DNA from 2 places in the Nonomuraea gerenzanensis genome. Region 2 is predicted to be linked to the other one. Evidence: riboswitches for the same ligand, from Rfam matches in the RefSeq annotation. Region 2 holds a riboswitch; the other holds the start of a gene.
What was found. Region 2 has a riboswitch for S-adenosylmethionine ahead of LCN96_RS55035 (aminotransferase class V-fold PLP-dependent enzyme). Riboswitches for the same ligand answer to the same signal wherever they lie in the genome.

Region 1: linked by a shared signal. The riboswitch ahead of thrC (threonine synthase) and the one ahead of LCN96_RS55035 (aminotransferase class V-fold PLP-dependent enzyme) in region 2 are both predicted to bind S-adenosylmethionine.

The regions. Positions count from the first base shown of each region.
Region 1 is NZ_CP084058.1:11,291,301-11,295,708, forward strand. Features, by position in the region: gene LCN96_RS52560 (cold-shock protein) at 306-506, opposite strand; gene LCN96_RS52565 (MoaD/ThiS family protein) at 749-1,024, opposite strand; gene thrC (threonine synthase) at 1,049-2,284, opposite strand; SAM riboswitch class I at 2,298-2,439, opposite strand; gene LCN96_RS52575 (RNA polymerase sigma factor) at 2,519-3,073, opposite strand; gene LCN96_RS52580 (alpha,alpha-trehalose-phosphate synthase (UDP-forming)) at 3,233-4,408, shown strand, end outside.
Region 2 is NZ_CP084058.1:11,798,870-11,803,277, reverse strand. Features, by position in the region: gene LCN96_RS55045 (NADH-quinone oxidoreductase subunit D) at 1-623, opposite strand, end outside; gene LCN96_RS55040 (DoxX family protein) at 747-1,415, shown strand; gene LCN96_RS55035 (aminotransferase class V-fold PLP-dependent enzyme) at 1,422-2,711, opposite strand; SAM riboswitch class IV at 2,757-2,872, opposite strand; gene LCN96_RS55030 (TerC family protein) at 2,994-3,734, shown strand; gene LCN96_RS55025 (cytochrome P450) at 3,764-4,408, shown strand, end outside.

The DNA.
Region 1 (4,408 bases), 510 kb from region 2:
GGGTGGCTTGTCGTGGACCGAGCCGACGCCCGCGACGGCATGGGTCCACATCTCCGTGCGGCAGACCCCATCGTCTCGATCCGGTCGTTGGCACTCTGCTGCACAGAGTGCCAACGAACTGTTTAGCACTCTACCCTGCCGAGTGCAAGCGAACGCCACTCCGCCCGGCATTCCCGCCCAGGTCAGTCAGTCGGTGCGGCGAGCCGCGGGAGCGACCCGCCGCACACGAGTCGGCGAAAGAGAGGTGACGGCTCGCACGGACTGCGTTGCCGTGCGATCCCGTCCGGTGCACACCAGCTCGACGTTCAGACCGCGCGGACGGACTCCGCCTGCGGCCCCTTCTGGCCCTGCGTGATCTCGAACTCGACACGCTGCCCCTGTTCGAGAGAGCGGTACCCGTCCATCAGGATCGCTGAGTAATGGACGAATACATCTTTACCACCGTCTACCGCGATGAAGCCGTAGCCCTTGTCCGCGTTGAACCACTTGACGGTGCCCTGCGCCACTTCCGACTCCTCTTACTGGTCTCCCAGATCTCGCCCATTCCTCCGCGGGACCTGTAATCGTATGACTTAACGGAAAAGCAGCCAGACGATCGCCCTCGACCATACCTGTGGCACGGGGTTTGGCAACAGAGTCAATCCGCAAACCGCCTATTTCTTCGCAGTACGGGTGGTTCAACGTTGAATTGCCCCTGGAAAAGGAGAAGGCGCCCACTAGGGGCGCCTTCAAGGGTGGGTCTGCGGGCTCAGCCGCCCGCGACCGCCGGGATGATGGAGATCTGAGTGCCCTCAGGGGCTGGAGTGTCGAGCCCTTCGGCGAAACGGACGTCCTCTTCCCCAACGTAAACGTTGACGAAACGACGAATCTTGCCCGATTCATCCAGAATTCTCGCGCCGATCCCCGGGTAGTCGGAGTCGAGCTTGGCGAGCACGTCACGAAGAGTCGCGCCCTCGCCACTGACCTCCGCGTTCCCCCCGGTGTATGTGCGCAGAATGGTGGGAATCCGCACAGAAACGCTCATGGTACTAATCGCCTTTCCTGGTTGTCAGACAGTCGCGCGGAACGCGTCGAGAGAGGGCTTGATCACGGCCGTGGGCTGCACGGACTCGCCGCCGAGCACGTCGAGCGTCTTCAGCCCGTCGCCGGTGTTGAGCACCACGGTCTCCGCCTCGGGGTCGAGCACCCCGCTCTCGGTGAGCTTCTTCAGCACGCCGACGGTGACCCCGCCGGCGGTCTCGGCGAAGATGCCCTCGGTCGAGGCCAGCAGCTTCATCGCGGCCACGATCTCGGCGTCCGTGACGTCCTCGACGCCACCTCCGGTGCGCCGGGCGATGTCCAGCACGTACGGCCCGTCGGCGGGGTTGCCGATGGCCAGCGACTTGGCGATGGTGTCGGGCTTGACCGGCTGCACGACGTCGTGGCCGGCCTTGTAGGCGGTGGAGACCGGCGAGCACCCGGCGGCCTGGGCCCCGAACACCTTGTACGGGGTGTCCTCCACCAGGCCCAGCTTGATCAGCTCCTTGAAGCCCTTGTCGATCTTCGTGAGCTGCGAGCCGGAGGCGATGGGGATGATGATCTGCTCCGGCAGCCGCCAGCCGAGCTGCTCGGCGATCTCGTACGCGAGCGTCTTGGAGCCCTCGGCGTAGTACGGCCGCAGGTTCACGTTGACGAAGCCCCACTTGTCGCCCATGGGGTCGCCGATCAGCTCCGAGCAGAACCGGTTGACCTCGTCGTAGGTGCCGTCGATGCCGATCAGCCGCCCGCCGAACACGCGCGCCATGGTGATCTTGGCTTGCTCCAGGTTGGCCGGGATGAACACGCACGCGTCGAGCCCGGCCCGCGCGGCGGCGGCGGTGACGGCGCCGGCGAGGTTGCCCGTGGAGGAGCAGGAGAGCGTGTGAAAGCCGAAGTTGCGCGCCGCCTCGACGGCCATGGCCACGACCCGGTCCTTGAAGGAGTGGGTGGGGTTGCCGGAGTCGTCCTTCACGTAAAGGGACTTGATGCCGAGCGCGCGGCCCAGGTTTCCGGCCTTGACCAATTTCGTCCAACCGGGGTTCATATTCGGCTTACTGGCCACGTCCGAGGGAACGGGCAGCAGCGAGCGGTAACGCCAGATGTTGGCGGGACCCGATTCGATCTCCGCGCGGGTCACGTCACCGAAGTCGTAGGCCGCCTCCAGCGGCCCGAAACACTCCTGGCACGCGAAGCTGGGGCCCAGCGGGTAGCGGGCGCCGCACTCGCGGCAGGACAGAGCGACGGCAGGACCAAAGTCGAGCGACATGAAGCGAGGCCTTCCCTCATCTTCGCCCACGGCCACCTTGACCGCGAACCGGAATTGGCACCTTGTCCCGGTCGGCCTCGCCAGGTCGCGAGTCGAAAGCCGGGAGGGTTGCCGGGGCTTCGCAGGGCCGGTCCCTCCACCCCTCTGGATGAGCAATATGAAGTTGTTGAAATGGACTCTACCCGCTTAAGTGCCCGAAATTACCACCCGTCTCAACATGCGAGACAAGCAGTCTCAGCGATAGTCCTCGCCCAGCACACCCTGCACGTATTTACGGGCCTGATGGATCCGCGACTTCGCCGTGCCCAGCGGGATGTTCAGCTGCTCGGCCACCTCGTTGTAGTCGAGCTGGACGATGTCGCGCAACACGAGGGCTTGCGCCAGGTCCGGCTTGTCGGCCTCCAGCGCCTCCATCGCGTCGAGCAGGTCGAGCCGCGAGCCCGCGATCACGCTGACCCGCCGCACGTCCGGCTTCTGCATGGGCAGCTCGTCGGAGGTCTGCTCGGCCGCCCTGCGCTTCAGCGACCGGTACGTCGTACGCGCGCAGTTGGCCGTCACGATGTGCAACCACGTGCTGAACCTGGCCCGCCCCTCGAACCGGCCGATGTTACGCGCCACCGCCAGCAACGTGTCCTGCGAGGCCTCCTCCGCGTCCTGGTGATAGGGGAGGATCCGGGCACAGTGCCGCATCACGTCCGGCTCGATCCGCGCGAGCAGCTCGCCAAGTGCACGATGATCTCCCGCGGCAGCGGAGCGGGCGAGTTCCTCGGTTAGCTCATCAAGCGCCATAGCTGGGATCCTATGATCGAAGGGAGCCGAGTTGCCTACTTCCCTTCCCGAACGCGATGGAAGGGAGCCCGACGACAGCGGACCACCCGCCTCTGCCCTGCCCCGCAGGGGTCCCGTTCCCTCCCCGTCCGAAGGCGGGGGCATCTCCGGGGGTGCTCGATGAACAGCGTCCTGCTGGCCTCCAACAGAGGGCCTGTCTCCTTCACCGTCTCCGACGACGGTGAGCTGACGATGCGGCGCGGCGGCGGCGGCCTCGTCTCCGGGTTGTCGGGGGTGGCCAAGGACGACGGCGTGCTCTGGGTCTGCGCCGCGCTGTCCGACGGCGACCGCAGCGCCGTCCGCCTGGCCGCGGGCGGCCGCATCGACCACGCCGGCTACGACACGGGGCCGCTGCGGATGCTGGACATCCCGCCCGCCACCTTCCACCGCGCCTACAACGCCGTGGCCAACTCCACCCTGTGGTTCGTCAACCACCTGCTCTACGACATCCCCAATTCCCCCAACTTCGGCACCAGGTTCGAGCGCGAGTGGGAGTCCTACCGCGACTACAACGGCGCCTTCGCGCTGGCGCTGGCCGAGGAGTCCGGGCACGGCGCCCGCGTGATGGTGCAGGACTACCACCTGACGCTGACCCCCGCCATGCTCCGCGCCGAGCGGCCCGACCTGCGCATCGCGCACTTCAGCCACACCCCGTGGGCGCCGCCCGAATACTTCTCCCTGCTGCCCGACGACGTGGCGGGCGAGGTCCTGGAAGGCATCCTGGGGGCCGATCACGCCGGGTTCCTCACCGACAGGTGGGCGCAGGCGTTCATGGACTGCTGCGAGCGGCTCCTGGGCGCGGAGGCCGACCGGGTGGGGCGCAGCGTCACGTACGAGGGCAGGACGACCCGCATCGGCGTGCACAGCCTCGGCGTCGACGGCGAGGCCCTGTGGCGGCGGGCCTGCGAGCCCGACGTCGAGTCGCACATGACCGCCCTGCGGGACCAGGTCGGCGACCGCAAGCTGATCGTCCGCATCGACCGCACCGAGCTGTCCAAGAACATCGTGCGCGGCCTGATCGCCTACCGCGAGTTCCTCGCCGCCCACCCCGAGTGGCACGGCCGCGTCGTGCACCTGGCCTTCGCCTACCCCAGCCGCCACGACCTGCCCGAGTACCGCGAGTACACCGCCTCGGTGCAGCGCTGCGCCCAGCAGATCGAGGACGAGTACGCCACCGAGGACTGGGACCCGCTGATACTCAACGTCAACGACGACTACCCGCGCTCGCTGGCCGCGTACCGGATGGCCGACGTGCTGCTGGTCAACCCCATCCGCGACGGCATGAACCTGGTCGCC
Region 2 (4,408 bases):
AAGATCTCGTTGTGCAGGATGAGGTTCTCGATGTCGGGGACGCGGCGGCGGGTCTCGGCGACGGTGGCGGAGACGCGGTCGAGCCACCCGTACGGCAGGTCCTCCTTGAGCCCGCCGACCCGGTTGAACATGTAGTGCATGCGCCCGCCGGAGATCTCCTCCATCACGGCCTGGATGCGCTCGCGCTCGTTGAAGGAGTAGAACAGCGGCGTCATCGCACCCAGCTCCAGCGGGTAGGAGCCGAGGAACATCAGGTGGTTGAGCGCCCGGTTGAGCTCGGCCAGCAGCGTACGCGCCCACACGGCCCGCACCGGCGGCTCCATGCCCAGCATGCGCTCGGCGGCGAGCACCACGCCCAGCTCGTTGGCGAAGCCCGACAGCCAGTCGTGCCGGTTGGCCAGCATGATGATCTGACGGTAGTCGCGCACCTCGAACAGCTTCTCCGCGCCCCGGTGCATGTAGCCGATGATCGGCTCGGCGGTGGCGATGCGCTCACCGTCGAGCGTCAGGCGCAGCCGCAGCACGCCGTGGGTGGACGGGTGCTGGGGGCCGATGTTGAGGATCATGTCCTCGGTGGCCAGCTCTTTCGCGCCCGCGCCGATTCCGACCACACGTTCCGTCATACGGGCCATGCTGCCACCGACCTCGGTGGTGATCCAGCGCGGGGGCGGGTCAAGAGATGGTATGGAAACGCATCGTGAAGCCGGACATGGGGAGGAATACCGGGAACGGGGGGAGAAAACACCATGAAGAGAGTTCTCTTTGATGTCGCGGCCCTGATCGCGCGGGTCGCGACCGGCGTGATCTTCGTGGCGCACGGCTGGCAGAAGTGGCAGAGCGGGCTCGGCGCCACGACACAGGGTTTCAGGGAGATGGGCATCCCGATGCCCGAGCTGGCCGCCGGGTACGCCACGGTCGTCGAGACGGTCGGCGGCATCTTCCTGATCCTGGGCCTGCTGGTACGCCCGGTGGCGCTGCTGTTGCTGATCAACATGCTCGGTGCCATCGCGTTCGTGCACGGTGGCAAGGGCGTGATGGTCGGCGAGGGCGGCTGGGAGCTCACCGGCGCGCTCGGCGCGCTCAGCCTGCTGTTCCTGGCGCTGGGCGGCGGCCGGATCGGCCTGGACGGCATCCTCGGCGCGATGTTCCGCAGGCGCTCCGAACGGCGTGCGGCCGAGGAGGAGCTCACCGCGTACCGGCCGGGCGGGACGACCAGCGGCACGGCGGGCGGCCTGGCCGGCACCACGCCCGCGGGCGGGCCCACGACCCCGGCCCACACGCCGGGCGAGGCGCCCGAGGTGCCCAGGCAGCCCAGCGCACCCAGCTCCGGCAGGCTCAACGACGAGGACATGCGGGACATCGACGCCCTCGTCTCCGACGAGCCCACGGAGCACCGCAAGCCGCCGAACCGGTGACGGCGCTCAGCGGCGCGCGACCAGGTCACGCACGGCCTCGATCAGCCGGTCCACGTGCTCCTGCGTGGTGCCGATCCCGATCGAGGCCCGCACGGCGGAGGCGGTGTCGTCGTCGCAGCCCCCGTCGGACGTCTCCAGCAGGTGCCGCACGAACGGGTGCGCGCAGAACTTGCCGTCACGCACCCCGATGCCGTACTCGCCGGACAGCGCCTCGGCCACCTCGCGGGCCGAGTACCCGGCCACGGTGAACGACACGATGCCGACCCGCGGGTGGTCGTCCCCCCACAGCGACAGCTCCCGTACGCCCGCGACCGAGGCCAGCCCGGCCCGCAGCCGCGCGATCAGCCGCTCCTCCTCGCGCACCAGCTCCGTCCACCCGGTGGCGCTCAGCGCGTCGCAGGCGGCGGCCAGGGCGATGGCGCCCAGCACGTTCGGGGTGCCCGCCTCGTGCCGCGGCTCCGGGTCGTCGTGCCACTCGACCTCCTCCGCGACCGAGCGCACCGCGCCCCCGCCCGCGAGGTACGGCTTGCCCTCTGCCAGCCAGTCCCGGCGCCCGATCAGCACCCCAGCGCCGAACGGCGCGTACAGCTTGTGCCCGGAGAAGGCCACGTAGTCCAGGTCGAGCGCCGTCAGGTTGAGCTTGCGATGCGGTACGAGCTGCGCCGCGTCCACCAGGATGCGGGCCCCGTGCCGGTGCGCGATGTGCGCCAGGGCGGCGATCGGCCACAGCTCGCCGGTCACGTTGGAGGCGGCGGTGACCACGAGCAGCTTCGGCCCGTCGATCCCGGCCAGCGCCTCGTCGGCGGCGCGCACGGCCTCGCCGGGGAAGGCGGGCGGCGCCAGCCGGACGGCCTTGGGCCAGGGCAGCAGGGAGGCGTGGTGCTCGGTGTCGAAGACCACGGTGGTGGTGCCCTCGGGCAGGCAGCCGGCCAGCAGGTTCGTGGCGTCGGTGGTGTTGCGGGTGAAGATCACGGCGTCGTCGGGGCGGGCGCCGGCGAAGGCCCTGACCGTGTGGCGGGCCTGCTCGTAGCGGGCGGTGGTGAGCTGCGAGGCGTAGCCGGCGCCGCGGTGGACGCTGGAGTAGGCCGGGAGCGCGGCGGCGACGGCGGCGCTGACCGGCTCCAGACAGGGCGCGCTGGCCGCGTAGTCCAGGTTGGCGTACCCGACCAGCCTGCCGCCCTTGACGGGCACCTCCAGGTCGGCGCCGAGCACGGCGGGGATGGGCCGGCTCGTCGAGGCGGCGGGAGCGGACTCGGCGGCGTCACGGGCGGAATCGAAGATCGTCAGCGTGGACACGGCATGCCTCCTGCAGGGTCATCGGACCCCTGGGAGCAGCCACGGAGCCCGCGCTTGCCCGCCACACCTCGTGACGGACCAGGTCTTCACCCGGGGCACCCCGCCGCGGACGCGAGGGTTGCCGGCCAGCTAGCCGGGGCTTGTCGCTGGCACTCATGACCTACAGCCGGAACTATAACCGACACCGGGGCGGAAAACGCAAGACCGCGAACTATTGCCGCCCATGACTCGTTGCTACCGGGAAACCCCCGTCAAGTCCCCCTGAGTCATGGAGGTGAGCAGATGTTGGACTGGGTGACCGACCCGAACATCTGGATCGGCTTCTTCACCCTTGTCGCCCTGGAGATCGTCCTCGGGATCGACAACATCATCTTCATCTCCATCCTGGCCGGCAAACTGCCCCCCGAACAGCGCGACCGGGCGCGGGTGCTCGGCCTGGCCGCGGCCCTGATCAGCCGGCTGCTCCTGCTGCTCGCGCTGTCGTGGGTGGTCCAGCTCACCGAGCCGCTGTTCACCGTCCTGGGGCAGGAGATCTCGGGACGAGATCTGATCCTGCTGCTCGGCGGCCTGTTCCTGCTGGGCAAGAGCGTCACGGAGATCCACCACAGCATGGAGGGGCCGGCCAAGGACGGCAAGCAGGCCGCCGCCGCCTCCTTCACCTCGGTGATCCTGCAGATCATGGTGCTGGACATCGTGTTCTCGCTGGACTCGGTGATCACCGCCGTCGGGATGGTGAACAACATCGGCGTGATGGTCGCGGCCGTCGTCGTGTCCGTGCTGGTGATGCTGGTGGCCTCCGGGCCGATCAGCCGGTTCGTGGAGAGCCACCCGAGCATCAAGATGCTGGCGCTGGCGTTCCTGGTGCTGATCGGCGTGGTGCTCGTCGCGGAGGGCCTGGAGCAGCACATCGAGAAGGGCTTCATCTACTTCGCGATGGCGTTCTCGGTCGTCGTGGAGCTGCTCAACATCAGGATGCGGAGCAGGCACGCCAAGCATGAGGGGGACGCTCCTAAGATGAAATAGTGGGCTTTGATCCTTGGAATCCGGATTTTGTGGCTTATCCCTACCGGGTCTACGACGAGCTGAGGCGCGAGGCGCCCGTCAGCTACTTCGAGCCGACGGGCCAGTGGCTCATCGCGCGGCACGCCGACGTGAACGCGCTGCTCAGAGACCGCCGGTTGGGCCGCTCCTACCTGCACGTGGCCACTCACGAGGAGTTCGGCAGGCCGCCGGAGCCGGAGTTCCAGGAGCCGTTCTGGCGGGTGATCAGAGCGGGCATGCTGGACGTGGAGCCGCCGGTGCACACCAGGTTGCGCCGGCTGGTCTCCAAGGCGTTCACCCCGCGCATGGTCGAGTCGCTGCGTCCCCGCGTCCGGGCCATCGCCGAGGGCCTCGTGGACGCGTACGTGGCCAAGGGCGGCGGCGACCTGATCGCCGAGGTGGCCGAGCCGCTCCCGGTCACCGTGATCGCGGAGATGCTCGGCATCCCCGACCAGGATCGCCACCTGCTGCGCCCCTGGTCCGCCGACATCTGCGGCATGTACGAGCTCAACCCGTCGCCCGAGGCCCAGCACACCGCGGTCCGCGCGGCCTCGGAGTTCTCCGGCTACCTCAGGAGCCTGGCCGCCCAGCGCCGCCGCGACCCCGGCGACGACCTGGTCAGCGCGCTCACCCAGATCGACGAGCTGACCGAGGAC